2 regions of the Protofrankia sp. CiP1_Cm_nod4 genome follow, and region 1 is predicted to be linked to the other one. Evidence: riboswitches for the same ligand, from Rfam matches in the RefSeq annotation. Region 1 holds a riboswitch; the other holds the start of a gene.
What was found. A riboswitch is a leader RNA that binds a small molecule or an ion and turns the genes downstream of it on or off. The one in region 1 is predicted to bind cobalamin.
Positions count from the first base shown of each region.

Region 2: linked by a shared signal. The riboswitch ahead of AC5LSR_RS10825 (DUF7676 family protein) and the one ahead of AC5LSR_RS02640 (VWA domain-containing protein) in region 1 are both predicted to bind cobalamin.

Region 1 is NZ_CEVIVC010000006.1:14,080-24,328, forward strand. It holds partial or broken gene AC5LSR_RS02615 (bifunctional cobalt-precorrin 5A hydrolase/precorrin-3B C(17)-methyltransferase) at 1-264, opposite strand, end outside; gene cobM (precorrin-4 C(11)-methyltransferase) at 407-1,315, opposite strand; gene cobI (precorrin-2 C(20)-methyltransferase) at 1,312-2,163, opposite strand; gene AC5LSR_RS02630 (cobyrinic acid a,c-diamide synthase CobB) at 2,160-3,785, opposite strand; gene cobO (cob(I)yrinic acid a,c-diamide adenosyltransferase) at 3,779-4,384, opposite strand; gene AC5LSR_RS02640 (VWA domain-containing protein) at 4,388-6,712, opposite strand; cobalamin riboswitch at 6,816-6,941, opposite strand; gene AC5LSR_RS02645 (beta-ketoacyl synthase N-terminal-like domain-containing protein) at 7,155-8,426, opposite strand; gene AC5LSR_RS02650 (beta-ketoacyl-[acyl-carrier-protein] synthase family protein) at 8,423-9,724, opposite strand; gene AC5LSR_RS02655 (cupin domain-containing protein) at 9,721-10,176, opposite strand; partial or broken gene AC5LSR_RS02660 (SRPBCC family protein) at 10,214-10,249, opposite strand, start outside.
Region 2 is NZ_CEVIVC010000044.1:15,477-20,821, reverse strand. It holds gene AC5LSR_RS10835 (hypothetical protein) at 57-680, opposite strand; gene AC5LSR_RS10830 (hypothetical protein) at 683-1,207, opposite strand; gene AC5LSR_RS10825 (DUF7676 family protein) at 1,454-1,615, opposite strand; cobalamin riboswitch at 1,774-1,960, opposite strand; gene AC5LSR_RS10820 (ArsR/SmtB family transcription factor) at 2,096-2,533, shown strand; gene AC5LSR_RS10815 (superoxide dismutase) at 2,932-3,543, opposite strand; gene AC5LSR_RS10810 (hypothetical protein) at 3,705-4,001, opposite strand; gene nicT (Nickel transporter NicT) at 4,471-5,345, shown strand, end outside.

The DNA.
Region 1 (10,249 bases):
GTCGCTGTCCTTGCCGGTGAGCAGGCTGCCGGTGTCGGGGGTGCCGGCCAGCAGCCGGACGGTCGCGCCGGTCGCGAGGAAGCAGACCACCCCGGCGCATGCGGTGACGGCGGCGGTGAGCGCCTCGCGGGCCGTGCCGTCGTAGTGGCGGGCGTCCGGCCAGGCCCGTTGGAGATCCCGGGCGGCCGCGCGGCCGGCGGCGGTCACCGCGACCAGGCCGATGCCCGACCGGCCCGGTGTCCTGGCGTCCGTCATCGTGACCATCCGTCATTGTGATCGTTCATGGTGGTGCGCACCGGCGCGTTCTCCCCAGCGGACGGCTGTCCCTGTCGGTCGCTGTCAGCCGCGCGACCGCATCCGGGATGGTTGCGTGGCGGCCTGCGCGGGACGTCCCAACGAAGGTTGATCATGTGGGCCCGGGCCCTTCACGTGAGGCGCTGGACGCATCGGACGCACGAGGGTCGTCACGGACGGGAATGTCGCGGGCGCGGGGGGCCTCGGAGTTGTCCCGGGCCGCCCGCAGCGTGGTGCGGGCGGCCCGGTCGGCCCGGCGGAAGCCGTGGAAGTGACCGGGGTGGTACAGGTGGGAGCGGGTCCCGCCGGCGGCGAGGGCGGGGCCGACGAGCACCAGCGTGTGCTTCCACAGCTTGTGCTCACGGATCGTGGCGGCGAGGTCGGCGAGCGCGCACCGCACGATCAGCTCCTCCGGCCAGCTCACCCGGTAGGCGACCACGCAGGGTGTCTCCGGTGGGTAGCCACCGGCGGTGAGCTCGGCCTGCAGCTGGCTGGAACGGGCCGCCGAGAGGAACAGCGCCATGGTCGTGCCGTGCGCGGCGAACCGGGCCACCTCCTCCCCGGGCGGCATCGGGGTCTTCCCGCCGGCGAGCCGGGTCAGGATCACCGACTGGGCCACCTGGGGGACGGTCAGCTCGCGCCCGACGGCCGCGGCCGCCGCGGTGAAGCTGCTGACCCCGGGGACGATGTCGGTGGCCAGCCCCAGCTCGGCGCAGATCTCCAGCTGCTCCTGCACCGCACCCCACAGCGCCGGGTCACCGGAGTGGACGCGGGCCACCGCGAGCCCGCCGGCCGCGGCCCGCCGGTAGATCTCGTGGACGCCCTCCAGCGGCAGCCCGGCCGAGTCGACGATCTCGGCGTCGTCGCGGGCATGGGTGAGCACGTCCGGGTGCACCAGCGAGGACGCCCAGATGACCACGTCCGCCTCGCCGATCACCCGGGCGGCGCGCAGGGTCAGCAGGTCCGCGGCCCCGGGGCCGGCCCCGACGAACGTGACCCGCCCGGGCGGGCGGGCGGTCATGCCGGCCACTGCCGGCGCCGGGTGGAGATCACCGTGGACAGGTAGGGGCCGGGCTGGTCGCGGGGCAGGTCGGCGGCGAGGCGGATGTCCTCCTCGGGCAGGCCCGTGCAGGCGCCGTAGACGGCCGCGCCGTGTGTGCCGGTCAGCCGGTCGGCCTCGGCCAGCACGTCGAGGACCTGCGGCAGCGCGCGTCCGCCCTTGTAGGCGATCACGGTGTCGTGGTCGGCGACCGCCCGGCGGTAGGCGTCCACACCGGCGGTCAGCGGCAGCAGCGCCACGGTCTCGGTGCCCACGGCCAGCACCGTGCCGGAGCGGGCGGCGAGATCCTGCATGGCCATGATGCCGGGAACGGTCTCGATGGTGACCTCCGGTAACAGCGTGCGGACCCGGGCGGCCAGCGTGGTGAAGGTCGAGTAGACGTTCGGATCACCGATCGTGGCGAACGCGACACTGCCCGTGGGGTGTTCGCGCAGGGCCTGGATGACCACGGCCGCCGGGGCGTCGTAGTCGGCGTCCCCGGTCATCCGGAACGTCACCTGGCGGATCCGGTCGTGGGTGACGTGCGCGCGCACGGTCGCCTCGGCCCGGCCCGGCGGCGGCATCCCCTCGCTGACCGGGACGAACACGACGTCGGCCCGCTCCAGCGTCCGCGCGGCCCGGACCGTCACCAGATCCGGGTCGCCGGGCCCGACGCCGACACCGACCAGCCGGGCGCGCGGCGGAACCGCCCCGGGGCTTCCGGCGCCCTCGCTGCCCTTGCCGCGCGACGTTGCGGTTTTCGACGGCGTTGCCCGGGGGCTTCCGGGGCTTCCGGCGCCCTCGCTGCCCTCGACGTTCCTGGAGCTCATCGCGCTCCTCCCGCGCTCCGTGCCGCGCCGGGAGCACGGACGGCCGCCGCGGACGGCCCGGCCGCTCTCGCCCCGCGGGCCGTGGCGACGAACCGGCAGGCCGCCCCGGGCACGCCGGCCCAGTGCAGGTGCAGGTAGGAGGCGTGCACGTTGCCGCGTACGAACCCCTCCGCCCGGTCGTCCACCCGCCAGGCCGACTGTGGCACGTCCCCTGGGAAAAAGCGCGCCTCCCCGGGAAAGGACGCTCCGGCGGCGGGCCCGGCCGTGGGGCCGGCGCGGCCGCCAGCGAGAACCGGAGCCGTGTCGGCAGGGGTGGTGGCAGCGGCAGCAGCGGCGGTCGTGCTGGCGGTCGGCGGGATGACCTGCGTGTGGTGGAACTCGTGCGCGGTCACCACGGTATCGGCGGTCACGAGCGAGTTGTCACAGACAGCGACCGCCTGACGGTAACCGAGAGTGAGACGTGGCCCCATCGCCGTGTCGGCGTCGAGGACGCCGCACATCGGATGCCCGTCGAGGGAGCGGGCCAGGTAGAGCAGGCCGGCGCATTCGGCGGCGATCGGCGCGCCCCGGCGCGCCAACGCGACGACCTCGGCCCGCAGCGGCGCGTTGGCCGCGAGCGCGGCGGCGTGCTCCTCGGGGAACCCGCCGCCGATCACCAGTCCGTCGGTGCCGTCCGGAAGCGTCTCGTCACGCAGCGGGTCGACGGTGACGACCTCGGCCCCGGCGGCGCGCAGCAGTTCGACCTGTTCGGCATAACCGAACGTGAACGCGGACCCGCCCGCGACAGCGATCCGCACCGGCCGCCCGCCGCCGGGCCCGGCCGTCTCGCGGGTCTCGCCGGTCTCGGCCACGGCGTCCGACGGCGTCCAGGGGCGGGCGTCCAGCGGCGGGGCCGAGCGGGCCAGCGCAAGCACGGCGTCGAGATCGCAGGATGCGGCGACCAGCGCCCCCAGCGCCCGGACCGCCTCGGCCGCGGCCGGCGCCCGCTCGGCCGCCGGCACCAGCCCGAGATGCCGCGAGGGCACCGCGGCGGCGTCGTCCCGGCGCAGCACCCCCAGCACGGGGATGCGCAGGCCGGCGACGGCGTCCCGCAGCAGGCGCTCGTGGCCGGCCGAACCGACCCGGTTGAACACGACACCGGCCAGGCGCACCCGCCGATCCCAGGTGGCGAAGCCGTGCACCACGGCCGCGGCCGAGCGGCCCGCGGCGGACGCGTCCACGACCAGCACGACCGGGGTGGCGGTCAGCCGGGCCACGTGGGCGGCGGAGGCGAAGTCCACGGGCTGGCCGGGCCGTGGCAGCGACACCCCGTCGAACAGGCCCATCACCCCTTCGACGACGGCGATGTCGGCGCCGCGGGCGCCGTGGGCGAGCAGGGGGCCGATGCGCTGTTCGCCGCAGAGCACGGCGTCGAGGTTGCGCCCGGGGCGGCCGGTGGCCAGGGCGTGGTAGCTCGGGTCGATGTAGTCCGGGCCGACCTTGTGCGGGGAGACCCGCAGGCCGCGGGCGGTCAGGGCGGCCATCAGCCCGGTCGCCACGGTGGTCTTGCCCGCGCCGCTGGCCGGGGCCGCGACCAGCAGCCGGGGCAGGGCGATGCCGGCGGCGCCGGGGCCGCTCACCATTCGATCCCCCGCTGGCCCTTCTGGCCGGCGTCCATCGGATGCTTCACCTTGGTCATCTCGGTCACCAGGTCGGCGGCGTCGAGCAGCCGCGGCGGCGCGGCGCGGCCGGTGACGACGACGTGCTGGCGCCCGGGCCGGGCGCGCAGCGTCTCGACGACCTCGGCCACATCGATCCATCCCCACTTCAGCGGGTAGGTCAGCTCGTCGAGGACGTAGAGCCGGTAGGTCTGCGCGGCCAGGTCCCGGCGGATCTGCTCCCAGCCCTCGCGCGCGGCGTCGGCGGGCTGGGCGCCCGGGTCGATGCGGTGCTGCACCCAGCTCCAGCCCTCGCCCATCTTGTGCCAGGTGACCGTGCCGCCCTCGCCGGTGGTGGCCAGCGTGCGCAGTGCCCGTTCCTCCCCGATCCGCCATTTCGCGGACTTGACGAACTGGAACACCCCGACCGGCCAGCCCTGCGCCCAGCCGCGCAGGGCCAGCCCGAACGCCGCGGTCGACTTCCCCTTGCCGTCACCGGTGTGGACGATCAGCAGCGGGCGGTCCCGGCGGGCCCGGGTGGTCAGGCCGTCGTCGGGTATCACGGCCGGCTGTCCCTGCGGCATCCCTCAGGCCACCTTCCCAGGCTGGGTGGACGGTGTGGACGGTGTCGGCCCGGCGGGCCTGCCGGGCCGGGCGGATCCCGCCGGCCATATCGGACGCACCGGGCTGGCGGGGCGCGCCGGCCATACCGGGCGGACAGCGCCGGCGGGATCCGCGGAGCCGGCGGGATCCGCGGAGCTGGTGGGGGCCGCCGGGCCGGCCGCCGCCGACAGGGCGGCCAGCGGGACGGTCGTGCCACCGAGGGCGGTGGCCAGCCGGCCGGCCAGGCCCAGGCGGACATAGCCGCTCTCGCAGTCGACGACGACGCTGGCCACCCCGGCGCGGGCCAGCGCGTGCGCGGCGGCGGCCGGATCCGGGCCGGTGGTGCACCGGCCGTCGGTGACGACGACCAGCAGCGCGCGCCGGTCGGGGTCACGCCGGCGTTCGGCGGCCAGCACCTGCCCGGCGCGGGTGAGCCCGGCGGCGAGCGGGGTGCGCCCACCGGTCGGCAGGGAACGCAGCCGGGCCGCGCCCACCTCCACACTCGACGTCGGCGGCAGGACGACCTCGGCGTCGGCACCCCGGAAGGTGATCATTCCGATCCGGTCGCGGCGCTGGTAGGCGTCCAGGAGCAGGGAGAGCACGGCGGTGGTGACCGTGCGCATCCGGGCGCGGGCGGCCATGGAGCCGCTGGCGTCCACCACGAACAGCACCAGGTTGCCCTCGCGTCCCTCCCGGACGGCGCCGCGCCGGTCGGACGGCCGCAGCAGCAGCCCCGGCCCGTGGCGTCCGCGGGCCTGCTGCCAGGGCGCGGCGGCCCGCAGGGTCGCCGGCAGGTGCAGGCCAGGGGCCTCCGGCGAGGCGGTGACCACCGCGCCGTGGCGGGTACGGGCCCGGGAGCGCCGCCCGGCGGCGCCGAGACCGGTACCGACATCGGGGATCTCCAGGCGGCGGGGGCGGAACACCGGGCCGGGCGGGCCGGCGGGGTGTGCGCTGCCAGCGGCGTCCGCCCGTCCGCGCGACGGGTCGGGCTGCTCGTACCGGCTGTGCTCGGACGCGGTGGCCGGCCCGCCGGCGGGCCACGGTTCCGCGTCCGTCTCCGTCTGTTGCGTTTCCGCCCGGTGCAGGGGCTCCGATTCCGCCGGGCGCGGGGCCGGCAGGTCGCCGGCCGACGTGAACGGCGGCCCGGCACCGGTATTCTCGTCACTGTCGGTAGCGGCACCGCCGTTGCCGTGGCCGCCGGCGGATCCACCGCCGCCACCGCCGCCACTGCCTCCGCCGCCCCCGCCGCCGGCCGGTGGCGGTCCGTCAGGGTCGTCCGTGGGTGGCTCCCCGGTCTGTTCCAGGGCCTGTTCCAGAGCGTCGGCGAGGGTGTCCTCGTCCAGGCCGGGGGCGTCGAACGGGCCCCGGCGGCGCCGGTGTGGCAGGGCCAGGCGGGCGGCGCGGCGGATGTCGTCGGCGGTGACGCGCTCGCGGCCCTCCCAGGCGGCCAGCGCGATCGCGGTGCGGGCGGTGACCACGTCCGCGCGCATCCCGTCCACGTCGAAGGCGGCGCAGACCGCGGTGACCTGGCGCAACGCCGTCTCGGAGAGCTCCACGGCGGGCAGCCGGTCGCGGGCGGCGGCGATCCGGGCGGCGAGGGCGGCGTCCTGCTCCGCCCAGGCGGCGGCGAAGGCCCGCGGGCCGGCATCGTAGGCCAGCCGGCGGCGCACCACTTCGGCCCGCACCCGCGGGTCCCGGCTGGCGGCGACCTCGACGGTCAGCCCGAACCGGTCCAGCAGCTGCGGGCGCAGCTCACCCTCCTCCGGGTTCATCGTCCCGACCAGCAGGAACCGGGCGGCGTGGCGGACCGACACCCCGTCGCGTTCGACGTGGGCGACGCCGAGCGCGGCCGCGTCCAGCAGCAGGTCGACAAGATGATCGTGCAGGAGGTTGACCTCGTCGACGTAGAGCAGGCCGCGGTGGGCGGCGGCCAGCAGCCCGGGGCGCAGCGCCGTGACGCCTTCGGTGAGCGCCCGGTCGAGGTCGATCGCCCCGGTCACCCGGTCCTCCGAGGCGCCGACCGGCAGCTCCACCATCCGCGCCGCCCGGGTCACGGCGGGAGCCTCGGGTGGATGCGGGCCGTCCGGGCAGTCGGCGTCACCGGCGGCCGGGTCGCAGGCGAACCGGCAGCCGGCCACCACCGCCAGGGGCGGGAGCAGGGCGGTGAGCCCCCGTACCGCCGTCGACTTGGCGGTGCCCTTCTCCCCCCGGACGAGTACCCCGCCGATAGCCGGTGACACGGCGTTGAGGACGAGAGCGAGCCGCAGGTCGTCCATACCCACCACCGCGGACAGCGGGTAGGCCGTCATCGTGCTCCCGACCGTGCGCCGGGCACCGGCTGACGGGCGTGAACGGGCATGCCGCGGTCCTCCCTCGGGTTTCCTCGCCCTCGGTAACGGTGCGGACGGCCGAAGTATCCCGGCTCCCGGATCACCGCTCCCCCTCGGCCTTCCGGACGCCTACACGTCCGTGACACACGGTGAGGGTTCGCTCCCCGGTTACGGTGGCGGGACCGCGCCGGATTCCCACCGGCTTCCTCCACTGCCGTCGCCCACCCAGCATGGCACAACCCGCCACCACGCGGACCCCTTCACCCTGCCCGCACTCGCTTCAGGAGCACGCGGGCACCCGTGCCGCGCATGTCGGACGGGATGGCCGCGGGATGGGAGGCCGTCGGAGCTGAACCGCCGCGGCCGGTTGACCGCGGTCGCGATGTCGCCTCCCCCGCGACGTCGGTCACGGCGGTGTCGATCACGGAGTCGAGGTGAGGATGAGGCAGCTGTTGAACCCTCCGTAGCCGCGGGCGTTGATCATGATGACGTTCGTCGGCATTCCGCGTGGTTCTCCCGTGATCAGGTGCAGCCCGTATGCCGGGTCCGGATCGGTCAGGTTGCCCACCGGAGGGACCACGCCGTCCCGCATCGCCAGGAGCGCGGTCGCCACGTTGAGCGCCGGCGTCCCGGCGCACAGGCGCCCGACCAGGCTGTGCGGGGCCGTCACCGGCAGGTGGGCGAGGCGGTCACCGAAGACCTCGCCCAGGGCGCGTGCCTCCAGCAGGTCGTGCTCACGTGTTCCCATGCCGTCGGCGAAGACGACGTCGACGTTGCCGGGGGTCAGGCCGGCGTCGTCGAGCGCGCGTCGCATCGCCTGCACGAGGGGGTCCGGCCCGGGTGCCGGGCGCCGGTCGTGGTGGGCGTCGTGGGTGGCCGCGTAGCCGGCGATCCGTCCGTAGCCGCGGTGGCCGCGCTCGTGCGCCGCCGCGGCGTCCTCCACCACGAACAGGGCGCCGCCCTCGCCCGGCGCGTACCCGTCGGCATGCCGGGAGAAGGGCCGGTAGCCCTCCTCGGGACGGGTGCCCGCGGTCAGCATCCCGCTCGTGGCGTAGCAGGTCATCGCATACGGTGCGACCGCGGCCTCGGTGGCGCCCGCCACCACGGCGCGGGTCCCCCGCCGGATGGCCCGGCGGGCCTCGCCGAGGCAGTCCAGGCCGCCGGCCTCACCGGAGACGATCACTCCTGAGGGGCCTTTCAGCCCGTGGAGGATCGAGATCTGCCCGGTGCTGGCCGCGTAGAACCAGGCGATGGACTGGTAGGCCCCCACCGCCCGGCGGCCCTGGCTCCACAGCCGCCCGATTTCCCGCTGCCCGAACTCGTTGCCGCCGGAGCCGCTGGCCAGGATGGCCGCGGTGTCGTACGGATCGTGATCGGACGGCCGGTAGCCGGCGTCATCGAGGGCGAGGCCGGCGGCGGTCAGGGCCAGCCAGCTCCACCGGTCGGTCTGCACGATCAGCCGGGGGTCGAGATGATCCTCGGGCTGGAAGCCGTCCACCTCACCGGCCAGGACGGCGGCGGGCGCCGCGGTACCGGCCAGGACGGCGGCGGGCGTGGGGGTGGCGAAGCGGGTGACCGGGGCGACCTTGACCTCGCCGCGCAGCGTGGACGACCAGTGCGCCTCGGCCCCGATGCCGCTCGGTGCCACGACGCCGATACCGGTGATCACCGCGGACTGGCCCGGGGCGCTCACCGGGTCACCGTCGCGCGCTCGAGCAGGATCGCGGACTGGAAGCCGCCGAAACCGCTGCCGACCGACAGCGCCACGTCGATCCGCTGGTCACGGGCGGTCTTGGGCACGTAGTCCAGGTCACAGTCGGGGTCGCGGTTCTCCCAGTTGGCCGTCGGCGGCACCACGGAGTGCTCGATGGCCAGCGCGCAGGCGGCGCATTCGATCGCGCCGATGGCCCCGAGCGAGTGGCCGACCATGGACTTGATCGAGCTGACCGGTACCTGGTAGGCGTGCGATCCCAGGGAGCGTTTGAAGGCGGCCGTCTCGTGCCGGTCGTTCTGCTTGGTGCCCGACCCGTGGGCGTTGACGTAGCTGACCGCCGTGGCCGGGGTGCGGGCCTGCCGGAGCGCGCTGGTGATCGCTTCGGCCATCTCCACACCGTCCGGTCGCAGCCCGGTCATGTGGTAGGCGTTGGAGCGGGACGCGTAGCCGGTGACCTCGCAGTAGACGTGGGCGCCGCGGCGGCGGGCGTGCTCCCACTCCTCCAGGACGAGCACGGCGGCGCCTTCCCCCATCACGAACCCGTCCCGGGTGGCGTCGAACGGCCGGGAGGCGTGCTCCGGGTCGTCGTTGCGCGCTGAGGTCGCCCGGATCGCGTCGAAGCAGGCGATCGAGATCGGTGAGATCGGCGCGTCCGTGGCACCCGCGATGACCACGTCGGCCGCGCCGTCCTGGATGAGCTGGTGGCCCCGGCCGATCGCGTCGATCCCCGAGGTGCAGCCCGTCGACACCACCGCGGCGGGGCCGCGCGCGCCGAACCTGCGGGCCACCTCGCCGGCGAGGCTGCTGGGCACCAGGGCGTGGTAGAGGAAGGACGAGGCGTATGCCGGGTCCACCAGCCAGTCACGGCCGCTGTTGCTGACCGCGACGTACTCGTCCTCGAGGCGGGTGGTGGCGCCGACGGCGCTGCCGAGGCTGACCCCGACGCCGTATCCGCCGTCGGGGGCGCCGGCCGGCAGGTCCAGGCCGCTGTCGGTGACCGCCTCCGCGGCCGCGGCGAGCGCTAACTGGATGAACCGGTCGTTGCGGTGGATCTCCTGCGCGTCCAGGCCGGCGGCGGCGGGGTCGAAGTCGCATTCGGCCGCGATCTGCGACCGGAACTGCGCCGGGTCGAAGAACGAGATCCGCCGGGTCGCGGTCCGGCCCTCGGTCAGCAGGGTCCAGAACGCGCGGCTGTCCGTCCCGCCGGGGGCGATGACGCCGACGCCGGTGACCACCGTCCTTCTCGGGCCCGCGCTCGTGCTCGTATGTGTGCTCATGCTGGTGCCTTCCGTGGGTCGCCGTCCCCGCTGCCGCCCGCCCCGGCCGGCGCGGGCACGAGGGTGGGCAGGGGCTCGGTGTCGACGTGGCCGAGGTCCGGCCGTGGGGCCAGCGGGCTGAGGTGGAAGACGAGGAACGCCGTCTCGTCGCCGGTGTTGACCAGCCGGTGGCGCGTCCCCAGGGGGATCAGCAGGCCGTGCTCGGCCGGCAGCGCGGTGTCCTGGCCGTCGAGGCGTGCGGTGATGTTCCCGGTCACGCAGTAGAGGAACTCCTCGGAGTACGGATGCCAGTGCTCGGTGACGACCTCCCCCGGCCGCAGGGCCAGCGTCCCGAGGAAACCTGACGTCGAGCCGACGGTGGCCGGTGACAGCAGGGTCCGGATGTCACCGCCCCGGCGGGTATTCGGTGGCACGTCGTGGATGGACAGGACCTTGGGTCCGGTGCTGCTCATGGGTGTTCCCTTCTCGCGTCGCCGTGCGGGCGGCCGGTTACACCGCCGCCAGGGCTTCGACCCGGCGCCGGAT
Region 2 (5,345 bases), on a different contig from region 1:
TTCCGAAACCTGTTCCGGGCCCGGGCCGCCGTGGCCCGGGTTATCGTGACGACCGGTCAGGTCTGGCTGTTGAGATAGCCGATGCCCATCGCGCCCCACCATCCGGCCTGGGACAGCAGGTTACTGATCACCGATCGGGCCAGGAGCATCCGGGACGCAACGGTGGCGGACCGTTCCAGACGGTGCTGGACCGCCTGGATATGCAGGCCGTTGAGCGCGATGAGGAGCACCAGCCCGATCTTCACCCGTGTTATCGGCGTGGACAGGTCGGGATGCAGCAGGACACCGCTGAGCACGAGCCCCGCCAGCCCGGCCCAGATCAGCAGATGCAGGCCGTCCGCCACCCGGATGATGTCCGGGAAGCTGCGCCGGCCGGACAGCCACAACAGCGCGAAGAAGTCGATGGCGAGGACCGCGCCGAACCCTGCCACGAGTGAGGCGAGATGGACGAACAGGGCGGCGGTGTGCAGGACCGGGTCGGCGGTGACGTGGGTGGCGGTCCAGACGGCCGCCGCCCACCCGATGATGAGGATCATCCCGGCCGCGAGGAAACGGGCCCACCGTGGCAGAACTCCGCCGTTGGGTGGGGAGGCCTGGGTGATGATCAGAGCCGGGACGGGTCGCGTGTCCGCGGCCAGGGAAATGAGCTGATCGGGAGCTGTCCCTCCACCATCGGTCATGATCAGTGCTTGAGCGTGACGTCGGTGAAGGTGGCAGTCGCGCCGCTGGCCAACGCTGGCGTATGACCTTCCTCACCGTGCTGGAAGAAGGTCGGTATCCCGACTGTCGCGCGCAGCGTGTAGCTGCCGTCCCGCGGGATTGTGAAGTTGTCCGTGTGGTGGAAGCACTCGGCGTAGCAGAAGTTGAGCGTCTTCTCGTCCACGGCCGTGCCCTTGTCGTCGACGACCGCGAGTGTGACCGGTGCGTTCGGCACGATCCGGCCGGTGGCCGCCTCGATGGGGATGATCTCGATGTGGTGTGTCTCGCCGGCGGCGGGCCTGCGGAGCACCTGTTGCCCGTCGTTGCCCTCATACCAGCTTTCGGTGGCCTCGACCACGCCCTCCGGCGCCGCGGTGGAGGCGGTCGAGGTGCTGGCCGGGTGTCCCGGGGATGTCGTCGTGGCGCCGGTCGTCGAGTCGTCGGAGCAGGCGGTGAGGCCGAGCGGCAGGGAGACGGGCAGCGCGAGAAGGGCTGTTCGCCGGGACACGCATCCTCCTTCAGGAAGGCTTAACTATTAAGTTAGGATAACCTAAATGAATCACGTTTCGTCAACTAAATAACTCTTTCCACCTATGGAAACACTCTCCGTGATAACTATGGGCTGATGGGAGGCCTCGGCTTCCCGGCGCACCGTCGACAAGGATGATCCGACAAGGATGATCCGAATCATGCCCGGGTGCTCATGGGCCTTGCGTGAGGCGGCGGACAGGCGTGGGAGAAGAAGGTGGGCCGGTCAGTCATGCCGGAAACCGGCGCCGGTGCGGTCGAGCGGGTCGGGCGGGAGCCCGAGGGAGGTGGCGCGCAGGTGCTCCCAGGCGGCCAGCCGACTGAAGTCGGGGACGGCGCGTATCTGCTGGCTGTCGGTGAGGAAGGGGCCGGGGAGCAGCACGGTCATCTGAAAATCTGACCGCCGCCGACGATATCGACCCTGCGCCCGCGGTCCGCCGGGAATCCTGACGGTACAGATTCTGGTAGTACAAGCTCCGGCAGCACACATGACGGCACGTGCGGGCACCACGTACACCGACCGCCTCTCCAGCACCTCGTGGAATGGGTCTTTCCGGTGCCGTGGCCGGTCTCCTGGCTGACGGGTCCGCGCCTCCGGCCGGCCTTCCCAGGCGTGTGACGCCCAGTGACCTCCGCTGCGCCGCGGACGAGGCCGAAGACTTCCCGATCACAGTGGCGAGGGCCGCGCCGGTACTCCACCGGCTTCCCGAACACCACGGCCGGATCAGGCTACCCATCCGGGCCGGACACCTACAAGGATTGACATCTGAGCAGATGGCCAACTATGCGGCAGGGCCGCGCAGGGGGCTGCTCCACGGGGGCTGCCCCACGCAGGGGTGAGGCGTGGGCGGCGGCCGTCGATGGGAGTATGCGATCCATGCACCGCATCGCGCCGGCCCGGCCGGCTAAGGTGATCGACGGCGACCGGGCCTGCGATGCCGCAGGCGCGGTGGCGGACCGGGGCCGCATCCAGCACTGGGCGGCACGGTTCGCGATACTCGCGGACCCGGGGCGCCTCGCGATCATGATCGCGGTCCGTCATGCCGGCCCGATCTCCGTCTCCGGCCCGGCGGCCGGAGTGGGCATGAACGACACAGCGGTCTCGCAGGCGTTACGCATTCTCCGTTACCACGCCGTGGTCTCCCCGCACCGGGACGGACGTGTCATCTGCTACACCCTCAGTGACAACAGCATTGTCGACCTGCTGGACGGCGTCCATCCCGCCCCCGTTCTCGCGCACAACGGCACCGTGCACCCGGACAGCTCCGAGGAGAAACCGCATCCGCCGGCGCCGGCGACGGGCTGAGTGTCTGTCGCGGTGAGCCTGCCGAGGTGAGACGTCATTTTTTCGGGGGTCTGCTCATCGTCCGCCGGTGACGTATTGTCGTCCACGCCGCGGACCCGCTGATCTGGAAGACGGGTATCGGCAGCAGGACGGCCGACACCGCGCTGCCGGACAGCGGCACCGTGCGCGCGCACCAGAACCGCGCGAAGGCCGCGTCGCGGTACAGCGACGCGGCCTGGCGGTGGTGCGTTTTTCGCGGCCCTGGCCGCCTCCTCGGCCTCCCCGGGTTCCGCGGCCTCACCGGTACCGGTGGCGACAGGCGCCCGGCGGTACCGACGAGGTGGCCCCTGCGGTGGCCCGCGGCCCGGGACGCTGCCGGCCGGCAGCGATGGTCACCAGCCGGCCGGCCACGACCCGGGTCAGCCCTGGCGGGACTGCCGGGCCGCGGTGTGGCGGGCCGCGACGTCGGCCCAGTTGACGATGTTCCACAGGGCGGTGACGTAGTCGGCCTTGACGTTCTTGTACTGCAGGTAGAAGGCGTGCTCCCAGGCGTCGAAGACCAGCAGCGGGGTGCTGCCGACGCCGACGTTGCCCTGGTGGTCGTAGACCTGCTCGATCAGGAGCCGGTCGGCGACGGGCTCGTAGGACAGCACACCCCAGCCGGAGCCCTGGATCGTGCTGGTGGCGGCGGTGAGCTGGGCCTTGAACGCGTCGAACGAGCCGAAGTCGTTGGCCACGGCGTCGGCGAGGGCGCCGTCGGGCTTGTCACCGCCGTCGGGGGAGAGGTTCTGCCAGTAGAGCGAGTGCAGGACGTGGCCGGAGACGTTGAACGCGAGCGTCTTCTCCAGGCCGACGATGGCGGCGAAGTCGCCCTTGTCGCGGGCCTCGGCGAGCTTGTCGAGGGTGGTGTTGGCGCCGGCGACGTAGGCGGCGTGGTGTTTGTCGTGATGCAGCTGAAGGATCTCGCCGCTGATCGACGGCTCGAGGGCGGCGTAGTCGTAGGGCAGGTCGGGCAGTGCGTAGGTCGCCACTGGCGTGGAGTCCTCTCATCACGGTGAGAAATGGGACAGGTACAGGACGGAACACGGCGGATCCGTTCCTGGCTCTTGGGGCGCGGCCTCTCGGGGCGTGGCACCGGATGGGCTCGGCCGGCCGCGACGCGCGTGCGCCAGGCCGCCGGTCAGGGCGGCGGTCAGGGCGGCGGCTCGGTGACGTAGGCCCGTTGGATCGCGGCGAGCACGTCGCGCGGCCCACTGTCCGGGCCGGCGCGTTCGGCCAGGTGGTCGAGGGTGATGCCGCACAGCGTGGACAGGCCGAGGACGAGTTCGGCCACGGCCGCCGCGGGGTCCGCGCGCTCGGCGCCGTCGGCCATGACCCGCTGGACGCTGGCCCAGAAGAAGCCGGGGTCGTCGGCCGAGTCGGTGTAGGCGGTCATGACCTCGATCGCCACCGGCAGGCATCCCCCGGGGCCGCTCCCGATGTCACGCATCGCTACTCCTTGTCGTCAGCGCCGTCTACAACGATGCCTGTCGCGGCGTCCACCGGCGTCGTCACGAACGCCATCGTGAAGTACTTGTAATAAGGCTGTAACTGTAGGCCGTCCACAGTCGAAAAATGTAACTATATGTTTATCTATAATTACTATTAGTGGTAATTTGTTATACGCGATGAGGTCCGGCCTGCTCGCCGAGTGTGTCTCCTTCTCGCGGCCGTGCCGGCGCTCCCATGGCCGCCTCTCGCTACGCTCCGCTTCTTCCCGCTCCGCTTCGTTCGGCTTCGCTTCGTTCGGTTTCGTTCCCGCGCGTCGCGCCGGTGGCGAGCGGCCGGGCGAGGGCGACAGTTTGCAATCTATTACTTCCTGCAAGTGTCTTGCAGGAAGTGGCGGAGATGGTTAGCGTCCGCAGGCGCACCCACCCCGTCGGCGCTGCCGGGGCCGTCCATCCGGGAAGGATTCCGTCATGGCCGCTCAGGTCGACACCCCGCGCGCGGCGCGGCTCACCCGCATCCGCCAGGCACTCGGCCCGCGGGAGTGGGCGAGCGTGGCCGGCATGGCCGGCGTCATCATCGGGCTGCACGTGACCGGCTGGTTCGCCCTGATCGCGATCATCGCTCCGCGGCACTACCACTTCGGCGCCGACGGCCAGGTGTTCGGCATCGGCCTCGGGGTCACCGCCTACACCCTGGGGCTGCGCCACGCCTTCGACGCCGACCACATCGCCGCGATCGACAACACCACCCGCAAGCTGATGACCGACGGCCAGCGGCCGCTGTCGGTCGGGTTCTTCTTCTCCCTCGGCCACTCCACGATCGTCTTCGCGCTGGCGTTCCTGTTCGGCATCGGGATACGTTCGCTGGCCGGGCAGGTCGAGGACGACGGCTCCACCCTGCACGCCGTCACCGGCTGGATCGGCACCACCGTCTCCGGCGGCTTCCTCTACCTCATCGCCGCGATCAACCTCGGCGTGCTGCTGGGGATCCTGGGGGTGTTCCGGGACATGCGGCACGGGCGCTACGACGAGGCCGCCCTCGAGGAGCAGCTGAACTCCCGCGGCCTGATGAACCGGCTGCTCGGCCGCGTCACCAGGGCGATCACCAGGCCGTGGCAGATGTACCCGCTGGGTGTCCTGTTCGGTCTCGGCTTCGACACCGCCACCGAGGTCGCGCTGTTGTTCCTGGCCGCCGGGGCGGCCGGGGCCGGGCTGCCCTGGTACGCCATCCTCGTGCTGCCGGTCCTGTTCGCCGCGGGCATGAGCCTGCTGGACACCATCGACGGGTCGTTCATGAACTTCGCCTACGGCTGGGCGTTCTCCAGGCCCGTCCGCAAGGTCTACTA